DNA from 2 places in the Paenibacillus sp. RS8 genome. Region 1 is predicted to be linked to the other one. Evidence: riboswitches for the same ligand, from Rfam matches in the RefSeq annotation. Region 1 holds a riboswitch; the other holds the start of a gene.

Region 1 (3,402 bases):
CCGGACGTTCTTCCCTGGCAACAGAGCTTTACGATCCGAAAACCTTCATCACTCACGCGGCGTTGCTCCGTCAGACTTTCGTCCATTGCGGAAGATTCCCTACTGCTGCCTCCCGTAGGAGTCTGGGCCGTGTCTCAGTCCCAGTGTGGCCGTTCACCCTCTCAGGTCGGCTACGCATCGTCGCCTTGGTGGGCCGTTACCCCACCAACTAGCTAATGCGCCGCAGGCCCATCCCTCAGTGACAGATTGCTCCGTCTTTCATTCTTCCTTCAGGAGAAAAAAGAAATTATCCGGTATTAGCTACCGTTTCCGGTAGTTATCCCAGTCTAAGGGGCAGGTTGCCTACGTGTTACTCACCCGTCCGCCGCTAAGTTATTTTGAAAGCAAGCTTTCAAAATAACTCCGCTCGACTTGCATGTATTAGGCACGCCGCCAGCGTTCGTCCTGAGCCAGGATCAAACTCTCCAATTAGTATTGAAAAGAGCGATATGCTCATTTTGAAACATCTGACGAGAAAATTAATTCTCACGATGAAATTTCAAAAGCGTAAAATACGCTGTGAAACTCATCAGTTTTGGATTTCACTTTCGTGATTTCCTACTCACTCGTTGTTCAGTTTTCAAAGATCAAGTTCTCGTTGGCGCCGTTTAATGTCTCAGCAGCAACTCTTATAATATATCACGTTATTCTCAGTAATGCAAGCTTTATTTTTCGAAAGCCGTTTATATAACTCTCTCAAACATTGCCTGTACGCTGTCTAACAACGCTTAACTATAATAACCTATCTACTCATAGAAAAGCAACCCCTAATAGAAAAATTAACAACTAGCTTAATAATTAAGCTAGTTGTTTATTTAATAGAGTTATGATTCTAGCGTTTCAAATTAATAGTATTTTGCTGCAGTATACTTACTTGAAGCCTTAATAAAATCCGTATTCTTCTTACTCTTCGCTGCCGATGCATCTACCGTGGTATCAATAGTAACCCATTTCCCATCCATTAATACTTCATTCCATGCATGGTATTGCGTAACGTAGCTAGTATTCCCCATCACCAATTTAGCAGGCACATCTACACTACGCAGCATTGCGGCAAAAAGAGAAGCATAGTCATAGCAGATTCCCTTTTTAGTATTCAAAGTGTTGTTAATGTTCGGAATGTAATCTGTTGTTACATTATTAGCAAGAGAATAATCATATTGCACATTAGCAACTACATAGTTATAGATTGCTTTAACTTTCTCTTCATCTGTTGTTTTACCTTTTGTAAGCTCTTTAGCCTTAACGATTGCTTTATCAGAAGAACTCCATTTCACATTCTGTACAGAGCCCAAATATACGGAATTTGAGTCGTTCATAGTTAAATCTACTACTTCAGAATAGAGAGCCTTATATTTATTACCCGTTGTATTCTCAAGAACAGAAACTTTATAAGTCCCATTCCCTTGTTGCAAAGGGAAGTCTTCAGCTTGTCCAGAAGCATATAAATTGTATGTATAGCTACTGTTATCTTTTGTGATCATCAGCTTAACTCTTTTATCTTTTGGAATATCGTAGTTAATACCGATTACACCCTGAGCCAATTTGGATGTATTCAACCAGTTTGAATCTGCACTTGCAGCTTGAGCTGTGCTTACTGGAACCGAAGTAATCAGCACGAACAGCGCCACCATCATAAAATAAACCTTTTTCACGGATAAAACTCCTTTCGGTAGCTGGCTGCCATCCTTTCGGGAAGGCCCTTTAGCTTTGCGTCCCTACCTTTCGATAGGTTTGCCGTTATCGTATAAGCTCTATCTGTTCTAATTTCGCTAGACAAATTAACAGAATCAGTCCAAGTAGAAATATGAATCTTAGGTTCTTATATATTTTATAAAAACAAAAAAAGCCTCTTCATTCGGTAACTGGCTGCCATCCTTACGGGAAGGCCCTTTAGCTTTGCGTCCCTACCTTTCGATAGGTTTGCCGTTTATCGTGTTTAGCTTTTATAGTCTTATACTACCATATTTATCCTCGTAAACAAGAACAAAATTGCTAGTTTTACTATTATTTTATAGTTATCTCTCTGTATTTCAGTTCTCTTGTCATTTCTCATCAACTATTAGGTAAGCTTAGCATGAACAATCAAACGATGTGTAGGATCTACTAGTGGGTCACACGTAATTAGAGTAAGAATCTTATCCTTGTTATTCCCGTCAAGAACAGACACATCACTGGGAAGTACAACAGAAATATCATAAACCTCGTAATTATATACCTGATCGCTCGTTTTTACCGTGATTACATCCCCAACCACAACTTCATTCAATCTGTTAAACAATCTGCCCGTAGTTCTAGCTCTATGAGCAGCTATTGCGGCGTTCCCGATTTCTCCAAGCGGGGCCGTTTCTTTCATATGCGCCGCAGCATGCTTCATATTTGCTTTTGTTGCTCCTTCTAATACTGGCAGCTTCAGATCAATCTTATCAATCTCTATTAATGCGATAACTTTGCCGCCCACTTCAATCTCCGGTTCTGGCTTTTCTGTTTCTTGAGGCTGTGCCTGTGCATCTAGAACGGATTCCTCTGCTAGTAGCTGAGTGACCTCGGCATATCTACTCTTCAGATCAGGTGGTGGAGTGCTTTCGATGGTGCTCAGTTCAGCCGTTTCTAATAGCTTCTCCTGCTGCCAGTCGTTATACCATTCGTTAGCTTTTGGATAGAGCATGATAAGGATCCCAGCCAGTATGAGCACATACGAGAATTTACGCATGATTTTCACCTCCGTGGATTGGTTCTACTGCACTTTAGAATACCCATTTACGACTTCCGAAGAAGTTAATGATCACCGTCACAAACGTTACTAATACCTTAGAGATCAACACTTGAATGCCTAGTTTGTCAGTCAACAGATGCATTAGCAACAGCGATATTCCGAGCACTACCAGATTCAGTATGATAAACTTCAGCAACTGAGCCTTATCAAAGCCCTCTTTACTGCCACGATTGTGATCCTTGAAGGTAACTTTTTTATTCAAAATAAAGCTGTTCGCTGTCCCTGCACTATAAGAAATCACCTGTGCCAACGCATATACCATTCCAAGTGAGTTCAGTAATGTGAAGATTACGAAATCAATTAGGGTATTCACCAAACCTACGGCATTAAATTTAAGAAACTGTATAAATGCAGCGCGTAAGTTCTTATCTGACATTATTGTAGTCCTTCCGGCGATCCACTTGTTCCTCGTTAGGATATCCTTTAGTCTCACTTACAATATATAGCGGTCTATCCTTAGACTCGTCATAAATCCGTCCGATATATTCTCCAATTACACCTAACAGCATCAGAACGATACCATTAAAGAGCAAATTGACGCCTACAATGGAAGCCCAACCTGGAACCGTCCATGATGTGAAGAAGAT
Region 2 (3,402 bases), 370 kb from region 1:
ATAACGCAGAGCTACTAAGGATCGACCTTTAATTTTCATCAATCAGGAGACATCCGGAAGAAAAAGCGCACTTGCTGGAACTGTCTCTTTAACTTGACTAGCACTTTCCCACATCAAGCGGACTCTCGCATCGCCTTCATTTTCGTAATACTCCACCTTGATATCATATAGCTGACCAGCCTTCAGCGTAATATTGCCCTTACGCTCAGTGCCACTTTGCTTCGTCCAACTATCAATCACAGATTCCCCATTCACCCAGACACGGATGCCATCATCTGATGTAGTGTAAAATGTATATTGTTCATCATATAAGGGCTTAACTTTACCGCTCCAACGTATGGAGAAACGATCAATCCCAAGGGCGGCATCCGGCGATCCTTGCCGCCAATTGAAATCGATTATTGCATCGGTTCTAATAAGAGCTGCTGCTCCCGATAGCTGCATGTTGTTGTAATACTCTCCTGCAAGCCCCTTCGCGAGAGGAATTGCTGCCTCTCCCTCTTCTTCGGGAGGTGCCGGTGCGGCGCTAGGTGTGGGTACCAAGCTATTATTTAATTTATCTCTAGTCAGGGTATAGCTGCTATTCATAAAAGTTTTGATTGTATCTGCACTGTTATTCTCATAAAGCATTTTTCCCCAGCTCATCATATAAGTCCATTTACTTTGTGATTGTTGAAGCTTCTCCAGATTAGGCATTTCACCATTTTCCCCGATCGCAATCGGTTTGCCCGTGGCTAGACTCAACAAGCTATCATAGTATTTTTGCTGGTAATCATTTTCGTATATGTCTGCTGCCAGGATATCTACTTTATCAGCTCCTGGATAAGTTAACGCATACGGATCTGACCAAACATTGGGAGCATTCGGACTCCATACCCATAACAAATTATTTAATTTATGAACGTTAACAAAACGGTCATACATAATATTCCAAAGTTTAGAAAAGTTATTTTTCTTCCCCCACCAGAACCAGTTCCCGTTCATTTCATGATAGGGTCTCCAAAGTACCGGGACGTTCGCATCTCGCAAGCTTTTTAGAGATACTGCCACCTTGTCAAGTTCAGCAATCAGACTGTTATATTGCTTGGTACCCGGTGTAACGTAACTATCGAATTCACTTTGGCTAAGCGTTTTTTTAACATTATCCCAGTCATAAGAGGTGCCCGGCAGGTTAGCATGAAAAGTCATAGCTACGATCCCGCCCGCTTTATTCCAGTTGATGGCGCTGTTTACCACATTTTGACGCTGCCAGGACATCGTTCCTTCAGACTGGCCACTGATCGCACCCATTTCATAACCGTGAAGAGCTGCATACTGTCCGCTGGTTCCCTTAAGCATATTGTTAATTTCATCTGGACTTTCTAAATAGTCATGCTGGCCAGCAAGGATTCCTTTTCCTGAGATTGAGTAAAAATAGTTAAGCAGCTTTACGGCTTCAGGTGAGGCTCCCGGGGTAACTGGCGTTCCAGAATTTGAAGCAGCTATGACAACAGACGGCGAAATTCCAACAGTAAGCGGAAGTGCAGTCAGAAACAGGACGAGTGACAGAAATGCACCAAACAATCGATACGTACGGTAAGCTTTCAAAATAATCTCCCTTTCGGTAGCCAGGCTGCCACTCTTTCGAAGGCCCTATAGCTTTGCGTCCCTACCTTTCGATAGGTTTGCCTTTTCAATTTAAGAGAAATAATCTCTCTTACCGTAAGTATCGACGACAATTAATGATATATTTAGTGTTTTTATGACTTTTTTTGATAATTGAGTCAATTTACCTGTTTTAAGAAATTCCGAATTGGTTAAATAGATAGGTTAGACCTATGAAATGAATTGTTGTAGTTCTATATCATTCCAGTCTAAAGTAATACGAATATTATCTTCTTCTACTAATTCAGAACCCGTCTGTACCTCTATAAACTCAACATCCGTCAAAGCAAGGATTGCGTGCTTCGTTCCTTCCGGTATACGTACCACGTCCCCAGCCTTCACATTATGTTTTTTCTCATTCAGCACAATACTTGCTTCGCCGCTGACGATTGTCCAAATTTCACTACGTTTGCGATGTAACTGATAGCTGATATTATTCCCCTCGGATATAAAAATCCGTTTAGTCAGCACTTCATTGCCCTCGTCATATTTCACATAATCAATAACTTTGTAATGGCCCCAGCGGCGTTCCTCGTACATCGGTCTCTGTTCAAAGGTCTTCAGCACTTCTTTAATCCGTGGACTCTCGGCTTTATGGGTAACTAGAATCCCATCCGGGCTAGCCGCGATGATCAGATCCTTCGCACCAATTACCGTAATTGGAATATCCAGCTCATTAATCAAGCAAGTCCCCTCAGAATCCGCCGTCACAAAACCCTTGCCTACATGCTTGCTGCTCATTTCCTCTGTTAGCGTATTCCACGTTCCAAGATCCTTCCAGAATCCATCATACGGCTGTACCACAATATGTTCTTCTTTCTCCACCACTTCATAATCAAAGCTGATGGAAGACAATAGCTTATATTGCTTCTGCAATTCTTCATATCCTAAAGGCAACCCTTTACGCTGCAAAATATCTAACAAGTACCCTAGACGGAAGGCAAATACTCCGCAATTCCACAATGCATTTTGCTCGATAAGCTGTTCTGCTTGTATGCGGTCTGGCTTCTCTTGAAAGTGACTCACCTTCATAAAACCGTTCTCCCCCGCCTCTTCGGTGGTAGGAATGATATATCCGTATTTCTCTGAGGCGTGTTCAGGAATAACACCCATTAGAGCCAGATTTGCTCCACTTTCTAGCATAGTCCCTTCAAGCATAGCTATGGTATCGAAAAAGGATGCTTCTACATAAGGGTCAACAGGCAAAATCGCTACCGTCTCCGCTGGAGAAACACCTGCAACCGAATAAAGATAGGTAGCTGTTAAGGCGATAGCCGGAAAAGTATCCCGACGCTCCGGTTCAACGATAATCGGCACATGACTTCCCAGTTGGCTTTGTATCATTTCTACTTGGCCGCGGCCGGTGGCCAGATAAGATGATTCTGCCATCCCCGCTTCCTCCAGCTGTCTCCATACACGTTGTACCATGGATTCTGGTTCACCTTGAGGGCTTTCAAGTACCTTTAGAAATTGCTTTGAACGTGAGTCGTTGGACAACGGCCATAACCGTTTACCTGAACCGCCTGATAGAAGTACCATTTTCATAGATGAACCCTCCCTGAATTATGGAAATCGAGCATATTTGAATTGTTATCAAAACGTCAGCTTCCGCTTAGCCTTATTTCGAGCGGATGCATTAAAAAAATTTGTTAGGTATGAACCACTCCAAGGGATTTTGGACTTCCGATCGCTGTTATCCTCAGATTTCCTGATTGAACCGCTTCTCGCGGTAGAAATCCGAGGATAAAGGCGAACGCT

Evidence for each region. A riboswitch is a leader RNA that binds a small molecule or an ion and turns the genes downstream of it on or off. The one in region 1 is predicted to bind cyclic di-GMP.
Region 2: another riboswitch for cyclic di-GMP. It lies ahead of ACDZ28_RS13220 (glycosyl hydrolase); the one in region 1 lies ahead of ACDZ28_RS11650 (transglutaminase family protein).

The regions. Positions count from the first base shown of each region.
Region 1 is NZ_CP168131.1:2,289,065-2,292,466, reverse strand. It holds rRNA gene ACDZ28_RS11655 (16S ribosomal RNA) at 1-471, opposite strand, end outside; gene ACDZ28_RS11650 (transglutaminase family protein) at 885-1,694, opposite strand; cyclic di-GMP riboswitch class I at 1,708-1,788, opposite strand; cyclic di-GMP riboswitch class I at 1,897-1,977, opposite strand; gene ACDZ28_RS11645 (class D sortase) at 2,102-2,752, opposite strand; gene ACDZ28_RS11640 (GtrA family protein) at 2,787-3,191, opposite strand; gene ACDZ28_RS11635 (glycosyltransferase family 2 protein) at 3,181-3,402, opposite strand, start outside.
Region 2 is NZ_CP168131.1:2,663,845-2,667,246, reverse strand. It holds gene ACDZ28_RS13220 (glycosyl hydrolase) at 43-1,587, opposite strand; cyclic di-GMP riboswitch class I at 1,600-1,679, opposite strand; gene ACDZ28_RS13215 (sugar phosphate nucleotidyltransferase) at 1,816-3,189, opposite strand.